2 regions of the Bacillus sp. SIMBA_154 genome follow, and region 1 is predicted to be linked to the other one. Evidence: riboswitches for the same ligand, from Rfam matches in the RefSeq annotation. Region 1 holds a riboswitch; the other holds the start of a gene.
The links. Region 1 has a riboswitch for thiamine pyrophosphate ahead of tenA (thiaminase II). Riboswitches for the same ligand answer to the same signal wherever they lie in the genome.
Positions count from the first base shown of each region.

Region 2: it holds a riboswitch for thiamine pyrophosphate, as region 1 does, so the genes downstream of both, thiC (phosphomethylpyrimidine synthase ThiC) here and tenA (thiaminase II) in region 1, are expected to answer to the same signal.

Region 1 is NZ_JAWJBV010000002.1:516,308-522,214, reverse strand. Features, by position in the region: gene R0K30_RS06155 (RluA family pseudouridine synthase) at 1-730, shown strand, start outside; gene prpE (bis(5'-nucleosyl)-tetraphosphatase PrpE) at 771-1,514, opposite strand; gene R0K30_RS06145 (monovalent cation:proton antiporter family protein) at 1,677-3,524, shown strand; TPP riboswitch at 3,578-3,687, shown strand; gene tenA (thiaminase II) at 3,766-4,476, shown strand; gene tenI (thiazole tautomerase TenI) at 4,451-5,068, shown strand; gene thiO (glycine oxidase ThiO) at 5,052-5,907, shown strand, end outside.
Region 2 is NZ_JAWJBV010000006.1:193,603-199,509, reverse strand. Features, by position in the region: gene ruvB (Holliday junction branch migration DNA helicase RuvB) at 1-35, opposite strand, end outside; gene ruvA (Holliday junction branch migration protein RuvA) at 47-652, opposite strand; gene R0K30_RS11415 (intercompartmental signaling factor BofC) at 801-1,301, opposite strand; gene R0K30_RS11410 (protein kinase family protein) at 1,541-2,185, shown strand; gene R0K30_RS11405 (hypothetical protein) at 2,221-2,403, opposite strand; gene R0K30_RS11400 (hypothetical protein) at 2,595-2,756, shown strand; gene thiC (phosphomethylpyrimidine synthase ThiC) at 2,790-4,550, opposite strand; TPP riboswitch at 4,677-4,787, opposite strand; gene R0K30_RS11390 (YhcN/YlaJ family sporulation lipoprotein) at 5,214-5,831, opposite strand.

The sequences.
Region 1 (5,907 bases):
GCTTCACGAGGGAGACAGGCTCACCATTTTATTTCCTGAGGAAAAAGTGAGTGAAGGTCTAAAACCAGCTCCGATTCCGCTGGATATTATATTTGAGGATGAGCATGTGCTTGTGCTGAATAAAAAGCCATATATCCCATCCATTCCTTCTAGAGAGCATCCTGAGCATAGTATTGCGAATGGTCTGCTTTACCATTATGCTGAGCAGTCAGTGCGGCTGACGGTTCATTTGGTGAGCCGTCTTGATCGTGATACATCTGGCGTGATGCTTGTCGCCAAACATCGCTTTGCACACAGCCTTTTATCAAAAGCGCAAAAAGAAGGGGAGGTCAAGCGAACGTACAGAGCTTTTACACAGGGCATAATTGCACAAAAGCACGGAACCGTTCGTGCAAAAATTGCCCGAAAAGGGGATAGTATCATTGAACGCATGGTCGATGAGGCTGGCCAGGAGGCAGTGACGCATTATACAGTACGACAGGTAGACGCTGATTTGAACATGTCGGATGTGTCTCTTGTACTTGAAACTGGAAGAACACATCAAATTCGTGTGCACATGCAATATCTTGGTCATCCGCTCATCGGTGATACGCTGTATGGCGGAACGAGCGAGCGGATAGACCGGCAGGCGCTGCATAGTGAAACCCTTATCTTTCCTCATCCGATGACAGGTGAGCAAATGACATTTTCGGCTCCATTGCCAGCTGACATGAAGGCATTGCTTCTTTAAACAATGAAAACCCGGTCACCTGCAAAGCAGGGCCGGGTTTTTATGATGTGAAATGCTGGAATCTAGAATCATCATAAGGCATAGATGAAGGGACAGAGACAGTTTCAAGCTCAGGATATTGAAGAGCCGACAGCTGATTTCCAAAAACGCAGCCTGTATCAATATTGACTGTTTTGCCAACGAATCGAGGTTCTTTCACCGGTGTATGACCGTAAACAATCCACGGTTTCCCTTCATATTCCTTTGCCCAATCCTTCCGCACAGGTCGTCCATCTGGCCAAGTCTCTCCTGTGACAGCACCAAATAATAGATAGGATCGCATCTGTTTATTCGGCTCCTTTCCAATATCCTTTTCCTTCATCGCTGCGTGTGCAATGATCAGCTCATCTGGAATCAGCACATCATAAAGCGGAGCCTTCTCAAATAACTGTTTAAATTCATGTGATAATTTGTTTTTTTCATGAAGCGGCAGTTTTTTTATTTCGTTCACTGTTGTTTCAATGCCATGCAGTAATTTAACGGGATTTCCTTTCAAATAGCGATAAAGCTTAAAGCAATGGTTTCCAGGCACGTAACGGATCGCTCCATGTGAATAGGCATGTATGACAAATTGCATCACGTCTACTGATTGAGGGCCTCGATCTGTTAAATCACCGACAAGTGCTAGCGTTCTCTTATCAGGATGGACGGGTAATCCATGTTTGAGTTCGTATCCTAGTTTGTGTATGAGGGTAAGCAGCTCTTCGAAGCAGCCGTGGATATCACCAATGATATCGAATTTCATAAGGTTTCCTCCTGATCTTTCTCATCCATTCATCGGGTATAAAGAAGTTTGAATTTTAGAACATATACCGAATGGCTTTCATTTCATTTAGGCAATTGTTAGAATCAATGCTTTAACGTAAGACTTAAAAGATTAAACATCAATGTTAGGAGGCTTTAGCCAATGGAGCATACATCTGTTTCATCACTCGTTGTCGTTATTATTGTCGCCTTTTTCACCCCCATTTTATTGCACCGATTTAAGTTGACCATTCCGGTCGTTGTCGCTGAAATTATCATGGGGCTCATCATTGGAAAAAGCGGGTTTCAACTGGTTGTCGAACATGATGCATGGCTAGATACGTTATCCATGCTCGGTTTTATTTTTCTGATGTTTTTAAGTGGACTTGAAATAGATTTTTCTTCTTTTGAATCAAAGAAGAAAGCACGAGAACTTCCAAGTGGTTTAAAAGAACCAAATACGTTTAAAGCAGCCACCATAATTTTTCTTGGGGTATTTTGTATTTCCTTTATCCTGTCCTATGCGTTTGTACTTGCAGGGTTTATTCAAAATGCCTTTTTAATGACGCTCATCATTTCCACCATCTCATTAGGTGTAGTGGTTCCAACCTTAAAAGAGGAAAAGTTGATGCAGACGAATATTGGTCAAATCATTCTGCTTGTGGCCGTCATTGCTGATTTGGTGACAATGATTTTACTGGCTGTGTTTTCCTCCATTTATGGCGATGGAACAGGGAACATGTGGCTTCTGCTATTATTATTTGCAGCAGGCATTCTTCTTTATTTATTTGGCCGAGTATTTAAGACAAAATCCATTTTTCAGTCCATGTCAAAAGGAACGGTGCAAATTGGGACAAGGGCAATCTTTACTCTCATTATAGTCTTAGTTGCCTTATCTGAATCACTCGGTGCTGAAAATATTCTTGGGGCGTTTTTAGCAGGTGTGCTCGTGTCCCTTCTTTCGCCAAATAAAGAGCTTGTTCAGCAGCTGGACTCATTTGGTTACGGATTTTTAATCCCGATCTTTTTTGTGATGGTCGGTGTGGACTTGAATATATGGGCGCTGTTCAAGGACCCAACCATTATGATCATGATTCCGCTATTGTTTTTTGCATTACTGCTTAGTAAGCTAATTCCAATTCTTTATTTGAAAAAATGGTATGACATGAAAAAAGTCATCGGCTCCGGCTTTTTATTAACATCGACGTTATCACTCGTCATTGCAGCTGCGACGATTGGGGAGCGGCTCGGTGTCATTGATCATAAAATGTCAGGCGCACTGATTTTAGTCGCTGTGCTGACGAGTATTTTAACGCCTGTTTGGTTTAAAGCGCTGTTTAAAAAAGAACAAGAAGCGAATCAAAAAAAACGTGTGACCTTTATTGGCGCAAACCAGCTGACTTTACCTGTGACACTTGACTTGCATCAGGATGAATATGACATCCGTATTTTGCACGTTTTTCAAGAAAATAAAGAAGCACTGCTTGCCGATTCGATCTTTGAAGTTGAAGCGATTGAAGAGTACGACGATGAAACGCTGAGAAAGGCAGGCATCGGCCGGGAGGATGTTCTAGTCGTAGCAACAGGCAGCGAGACGCAAAATAAGGAAATTGCTTTATTTGCAAAAGAAGAAGGAGCGAAACAAGTCATTGCTAGTGTCAACAAAGCTGAGGCAGAGCTGACATTGAAGGAAGCGGGTATTGATACGTTTTCGAATTTCCTATCATCTAAAACGGTGCTAAGAGCCTTGATTGAAGCACCAGATGCGATTCGATTGTTAACAAATGAGGATACTTCCTTGTATCAAATTCAAATGAACAATCATCGGTATCATAATGTCATGCTGAGGGAATTTCCGTTTATCGGTGATTTGGTCTTTGTCCGTATTTTCAGAGGGGTAGACAGCTTAGTACCGCACGGAGATACGACGCTCAGAAGCGGAGACCGCGTGCTTGTGTCGGGCTCTCGTGAGTATGTAGCAGGACTTAGAGCCCAATTAGAGTTGCAATGAACCCTTGACCAATGAACAATTCCTGATTAAGATAGAGGTACAACATTATATGTTTGATCCACTAGGGGAGTCCTTTAAAAGGGCTGAGATAAAAGTGTCGACTTTTAGACCCTCATTACCTGAACAGGTTCATACCTGCGTAGGGAAGTGGTGCGGTTTTTGACTATGCTTTTTACAAATTCCAAGCCACTTTCCACGCGGAAAGTGGCTTTTTTATATGAAGAAACAGGAGGAGAGAAACATGACATTTTCAAAGGAATGTAAAGAGGCAGCAGCAACATGGTGGAATGGAAGCTTTACGCATCCTTTTGTGAAAGGGATTGGAGATGGCACACTTTCACTCGATCGGTTCACCTATTACGTGATGCAGGATTCGTATTATTTAACTCATTTCGCAAAGATGCAAGCATATGGAGCTGCCATTAGTGAGGACTTACATACGACGGGCAGAATGGCGTATCATGCGCAGGGCACGTATGAAGCAGAGCTATCGCTGCATAGAAAGTTCACAGAGCTGCTTCAGATCTCTGATGAAGCACTTGAAAGCTTTAAGCCTTCACCCACTGCTTATGCGTATACCTCACATATGTACAGGTCTGTGAAAAGCGGACGATTTGAAGAAATTTTAGCCGCGTTATTGCCGTGCTACTGGCTATATTATGAGGTGGGAGAAAAGCTGAAACAAACGACACCTGACCATCCGATTTATCAAGAATGGATTTTGACATATGGAGGAGATTGGTTTAAAGAGCTTGTCTTTGAACAGGTCAACCGCTTTGATGAACTTGCGGAAAAAGCACCAGAACATGTGCGGGCCAATATGAAAGAAAATTTTGTGATTTCAAGCTATTACGAATACCATTTCTGGGAGATGGCGTATAAAAAAGAAACGTGGCAAACAGCATGCTTGGATGGGGTTGGTGCAAATGGAACTCCACGCAGTGACAAATGATTCGTTTCCGGTCAATGAGCTGATCAAGCAAATAAAAGCCATTGAATCTAAAGTGGACTTTATTCATATCCGGGAACGGTCTAAAACAGCAAGTGAACTTGTTGATCTCGTGAGACAACTCCTTTCAGAAGGTGTACCGAAAGAGAAACTCGTTATCAATGACCGAGTAGACGTTGCGCTGCTCACCAATATTCACCGGGTACATCTCCCAGGTCACAGCTTTTCGCCAAAGGAGCTGCGACAAAAATTTCCTCACCTTCATGCGGGTGTGTCTGTTCATTCGATAGAAGAAGCCAAAGCGGCCGAGGAAAGTGGTGCAGAGTATGTCATGTTTGGGCACATATATGACACCTCATGTAAACCAGGACTTAAGGCGAGAGGCGTAAAGCTTGTGGAAGAACTGACTTCTGCGCTGTCCATTCCGGTGGTGGTCATTGGCGGAATGACGCCTGATCGAATCCCGGACTTGATGCATGTGAATGTGAAAGGGATTGCTGTCATGTCGGGAATTTTCACTCACCATCAGCCGCACATCATGGCGCAAGCATTTTCTAAAAAGCTAAAGGAGAATCCTTATGAAAAAGCATTATGACGTTGCAATCATTGGCGGTGGAATCATAGGGATGTCAATTGCCTATCACCTTGCAAAAGCAGGAAAGCAGGCTCTATTACTTGAGGCAAATGAGATAGGGAAGCAAACGACGAGTGCGGCTGCTGGAATGCTTGGTGCACATGCTGAAGGAGAGGGTCATGAGGATATTTTCTTTCAGGTAGGCAGAGCAAGCCAGACATTATATGAAAAATTAAAAGTCGATCTTCAGCATGAATCAGGCATTGATATTCGGACATCAGTGGGCGGTATTATGAAGGTGGCCTTTACAGAAGAAGAAAAACGTGCACTTTGCCGGATGCAGCATTTGTCCACGTTTCAATGGCTTGAAGCAAGTTGTGTGAAAAAACGTATGCCGCAAATCGCAGATGACATCATGGGAGCAGGTTTCATTGAAGAAGATGTTCATGTTGAGCCTTATGCGGTATGCAGGGCATTGTGGCAGGCGGCTGTTCGGTACGGGGCGGATGTGAAGGAGTTTACACCTGTGATCGAAGTCAAACGGGACAAAGATGTATTAACTGTCAGAACAGCTAAAGGCACATTCACATGTGATGACCTTACGATAGCAAGTGGTGTATGGTCTGGCCGCTTTTTTGAAGAGCTGGGGTTACCTTATTCTCTCTATCCAGTAAAAGGAGAATGTGTGTCTGTGTGGAATAGTGGTCCAGCGCTCGCACACACCATTTACCATGATCATTGTTATATCGTTCAAAGAGATAGCGGAAAGCTGGTGATTGGTGCAACGATGAAGCCAAATGAGTGGCAGGCTGTTCCAACACTTGGCGGCATTGAAGCTGTGATTCAAAAAGCGTCTCAGC
Region 2 (5,907 bases), on a different contig from region 1:
TTGTCTGCTTCAGTTGAGACGAGCCGTTCATCCATGAGACATCACCCTATTTCAACATTTTTTGTAAAGCTTTTTTCACATATTGATCGGTTGTGAGATTTTTCTCTTCTTTTAATAAAGGCAGAACCTTTTTGATTTCACGATCACCGTATCCAAGGACACTTAACGCTTCGAGCGCTTCATCTAATGCGGTTTGCTGCGTTTCGATCTGAATATGATCCTCGTGATTAAATAAGTTGCCAATCATTTCTGGCACCACATCTGCAAGCTTTCCTTTTAGATCTAGAATGATCTGACGAGCTGTTTTTTTGCCAACGCCAGGGAATTTAATAAGGAATGCTTCATCCTCACGTTCTATCGCTGAAATGACAGCGCCAGGATCACCGGAAGCAAGGATCGCAAGTGCACCCTTTGGTCCAATCCCTGTGACATTTAACAGTTTTGTGAACAACGCTTTTTCTTCTCTTGTTTGAAATCCATATAACGAAAATGCGTCTTCCTTTATGTAATGATACGTATAAATCGTTTCTTGTTTATTTACTTGATAGATAAACGGGTTTGGGGTATAGACTTGATATCCCACTCCGCCGTTTTGAATGACAACATATTGCGGGCACACATAATCAATGGTCCCTTTCACAAATTCTATCACCGTTTTCACCTCTTTGACTGTTCTTCATTGTAACATAAATCGAAGAGAAAACCGCAATAAAAGTTAACATACGTTCGCTCAGTCCATTTTTACGGTGCAACCATGAAAAACAGCTTGCGGCCCTCACACCAGCAAGCTGTCACACGCTTTAAAATGATATTTCATTTCGGTAAGGTTGCATGACTTCAAGCACATGCTCAAATTCATCCTTTGTTCGAAAAGGAATGCCTTGCTCAAGCTGCTCCTCCACATGGCTTTCTAAACGGGACGTATCAATTTGAAAGAAGAGATGAATAGGCTCCGCCCAGCCGCCTGGCCTTCCATGAAACGTAGAAATGACACCGTCCTCTGATAATCCGATATATCCATTTGCTTTACTTAATGGAGAGATATCATCAATTTGTTTTCTAAAAAGGGCAAAATCCTCTTGTTGTTCTACCAGCGTCCAGCCTTTATACTGCGTCCAAAATGTGTCTTTGTCTTCTAATGATGCCCGGTGTCTTTCAATACTCACATCGCCGTCTAGATAGACTTTTTCAAGCTGCACGGTGATGGTGTTTGACTGCTTTTGCAAGTGTTCTTTTCCTTCCATATCCGCAGCGAAAAAAAGAACACTTGTCATGATAAGTCCTGTAACGAAACGTTTCATCTTCACTTTCACTATTTACACCTCTTTAGAACATAAGATCGATGCATGACATATGTAGTTTGACCCATTTTTCTAAACATTAACCAAACCGATTACACTGACTCGTTTTAAGAGTCTTTCGTTGTATCCTTCATTCGTAAATGTTATGTTTTATACAATCCATTGCTTTATCGAATGAAATGGTTTTTTCATCATTCGTTTTTCAGCCGCATAAACTGAAACCAAAGAAGGTGAAGTCAATGTCAGATATCAAAAGATTAGCCGAATCGATTCAGTATCATGAAGAAAAACGTTTTAATAAGCTCACATTAAAACCGGCAGAGCTTGAGCTGTGCGGCAAAGGAAGAAGTGCCTATGTATTTTCATATAAAAAAGCTGGCAAGAAAATGGCGCTAAAAGTCTTTTTCCCTTCTTATCAACACATTGCCCGCAAAGAGGCAGCAATTTACGAAAAACTTTCCGGTTCGTCATACTACCCTGAGATTTATGAGTCTGGGGATCAGTATATTTTAATGGAATATATTAAAGGCTACACATTCTATGAATGCCTGACAAAGGGTATTCCGATCAAGAAACAAATGATTGAACAAGTAGATGAAGCGCTAGAAGAAGCACGTGAGAAAGGGTTAAACCCTTCAGATATCCATCTGCGCAACCTGATCTTAACAAAGGAAGGCCTCGTTAAGGTGATCGACGTTGCCCGCTTCACCCAAACAAAAACATGTCATCAATGGGATGATTTAAAAGCCGCTTACGCCTATTACCAAAAACCTTTTTTCCCTAAAAAAGCGCCGCGTCTGTGGCTTGAAGTGATTGCCTATTTATATAAAAAGAACTGGCTCTCCCGCGGCCAGCTTAACAACCGAAATGATTTCTCCGCATAACGAAAGCCGCTCTCCTTCCGAGCGGCTTTTCTGTTTTATTCTGTTTCTACATGGATACTATTTACATTTAATAGATTAATGATTTCATTATTCAGCTTAAACCATTGATTGGATTCCTCAATTTTTTTATACACATCGTAGGTAGCTGGACGTTTCAGCTCGAAATCAAGCACTTCCCCATTGTTCATATGAAATGTTACCTTGAATACTTTCATCATAAGATCACCTTCCACTCTTTCTTGTTCGCTAACTGGTAAGGTCAGCTCTTTTCATTCATTCTCTACTCAACTCGTTTCCCCTCCTTCTTTCCTTCCAAACACAAGAAGTTTAAATTTTGTTTAAATTCACACAACATCTCTATCTCTCTAATCTGCAAAGAAGTATATTGTTTAAAAAGGAGGCTGTCTTCATGAAACAGAAAAAGAAAAAGAAAAAGAAAAGAACATCCCCAGAGAGACAAACTGTCTTGTTTCATTTAACAGATGCCCTGATTCCGAGTATGGAAATCATGGCGATTGCAGTAAGAGCACTTTTCCATCTCGTGAGAAAAGCCTTTTCAGCCGTTTTATAAAACCCCGCACAAAAGGAGTGCGAGGTTCTTTTTTTAGGATTGATAGATTTGACTTCCTTGGCTGATAAACTCTTTTGCCTTCTTCTCCATCTCTTTTTTCACTTCTTCTGATTGATTGCGGATATCATGAGAAATTTTCATACTGCAAAACTTCGGTCCGCACATGGAGCAAAAGTGAGCGGTCTTTGCGCCTTCAGCAGGCAATGTTTCGTCATGGAACGCCAAAGCTCTTTCTGGATCAAGTGACAGGTGGAATTGATCCCGCCACCTAAATTCAAATCTGGCTTTCGATAATGCATCATCGCGCTTTTGAGCAGCAGGATGTCCTTTTGCTAGATCAGCTGCATGTGCGGCAATTTTATAAGCAATGACACCTTCTCTCACATCTTCTTTGTTCGGCAAACCTAAATGCTCTTTTGGTGTCACATAGCAGAGCATGGCTGTTCCATACCAGCCGATCATGGCAGCGCCGATAGCGGATGTAATGTGATCATACCCCGGGGCAATATCTGTTGTAAGAGGTCCTAGCGTGTAAAATGGTGCCTCTTTGCAAATCTCCATCTGCTTATCGACATTTTCTTTGATTTTATCCATTGGGACATGTCCAGGTCCTTCAATCATCACCTGTACATCATGTTTCCAGGCGATCTCTGTCAATTCCCCTAGCGTTTTCAGCTCTGCAAACTGCGCCTCATCATTTGCATCAGCGATCGAACCTGGTCTGAGTCCATCTCCAAGAGAAAAAGCAATATCATAGGTTTTCATAATTTCACAAATATCTTCGAAATGGGTATAAAGAAAGTTTTCTTGATGATGAGCGAGACACCACCTTGCCATAATAGCTCCGCCTCTTGACACAATTCCCGTTACCCGATCGACTGTAAGCGGAATATACCTTAATAGCACGCCCGCATGAATCGTGAAGTAGTCTACACCTTGCTCTGCTTGTTCAATTAATGTGTCTCTGTACACGTCCCACGTCAAATCTTCTGCCACTCCATTCACTTTTTCAAGTGCCTGATAAATGGGAACGGTTCCTACTGGGACTGGGCAATTCCGAATGATCCATTCTCTCGTTGTATGAATGTCCTTCCCAGTGGACAGGTCCATCATTGTGTCTGCCCCCCACCTGATCGCCCACGTCATCTTCTCTACCTCTTCATCGATGGATGACGTCACAGCTGAATTGCCAATATTCGCATTGATTTTGACGTGAAAATGCTTTCCAATAATCATCGGCTCACTTTCTGGATGGTTAATATTCGCTGGGATGACTGCTCTTCCGCTAGCTACTTCCTCTCTCACAAACTCAGGGCTCAGCTGTTCTCTCAAAGCGATAAATTCCATTTCAGGTGTGATGATGCCTTTTTTTGCATAATGCATTTGTGTCACACTGGCGCCATTTTTCGCGCGGAGCGGCACATGATGAAAATCAGTATGGACATGATGAAAGGACTCTTTCCCCTTTGAACGATACCCGTTATCTTCTGGTTTCACATGACGCCCTTCATAGCTTTCTGTATCTCCTCTTTCTTTAATCCACGCCGCTCTAAGACGCTTTAAACCCTTTGTAACATTAATATGGGCGTTTTCATCTGTGTACGGTCCACTTGTATCGTACACACGGATCGGGTCATTTTGAATGTCGCCCGCCTGTGTCACAGTATTTGAGAGCATAATCTCCCTTTTTGGCACCAAGATGTCAGGTCTTGAGCCCTGCTCATACACCTTTCGACTTCCGTCAAAGCTTGATAGTAAAGATTGGGTTGATGGGACATTTTTCTTTTCTTTCATTTGCTGTTCTCTCCTTCTCTTTTTGTCATCGGACAGGATGGAATCAGCACCAGCAAAAAACCAGGCTCTATGTTGAGAACCTGGTTTCGTCGTCAGAAAAAAACATGAATGTCATTCATATGACACATGTATCATCTTCAACTTCCCCACGCTGGTACGAGCCAGATCAGGTCCAAAGGGTTAAGAAACTTAAGCTTCTCTCTCAGCCCACTTTAGCGGGCACCCCTAGTCACTTTTATTGATTTCCACATCAGTTTATCATAGAGACGATATGAAAAAAAGAAGATTCAGGAAAATAGTTCCTTTCCCCTACAAGCTGTACCGATGAGCATGATATGCAAACTTCTATACAACAGCTTCCCCTTTATTTCGATCAAATCAGAAATCATCATTGATCCTTTTTTCCTACTATGTATAATTAATCTAAATGAAGAATTTTTTATACAAACTACTTGTTCAAAGGAAGTTCTAGTCGATTGCAAACATTTCTAACATTTATCAGTGATGAATCGGACGATGATGAAGTGGACATCCATTATTGCTGGTATTTTATTACTTGGATTTGGCTGTTATTTCTTTTACGAATTTTATATAGGCATCAAGATATATTTTTAAGAAAAGGCTAGAGTTCGTAATGAACTTTAGCCTTTTTTATTCATTCAACTATCGGGTCATGCCTGTTTGTCCTGTTTCAAATTGTGTTTTTCTCATATCTCTGAAGCGTGTGAATGCTCCTTCATCTTTGATGACTTGGACAGCTCTTCCATCTGCATAACGAGTCGCTGCTTCTTCTACTTGTGATACGCCCTCTTCCGTCAGGCGTCCATCCGATTTAATCGCAATATACACATTTTCATCAGTGACCATAACTTGTGAGTCTGCTACGTGATTCATTTTATTCACGCGGTTCGCAATTTTTCGTGAACGCTGTATGTTCTCTTGTTTATCGTAGCCAGAGAACGACATTTGGTTATGATAATTCATATCTCCATGACTGTAGCGTCCATCTCCGCCAGTAAGCGGCATTCTCACTTGATCCTCCGTAGGACGCGAACGATAATCAACATTCGTTGTATTTTCGTTCATCCCTTCCATAAGCTCAGAAATTGGGCCTTGGTGATCTTGGTTGTTGTCTGCCGCCCGTTGATTCGAATGATAACCGACCGGCTGGCCTGATTGATTATAACGAGTATCTACACCCGCATTGTCATTTGTACCACATGCAGTTAAACCAATAGGAAGAAGCACTAATGCGATTGTTTTTTGCCATTTTTGTCTCAAACGAAAAACCCCCTGTACAAATTCAATCTCATGAGCGCGAAACTGGCTCTGTTTTAGCATGTACAGTTCAGGGAAA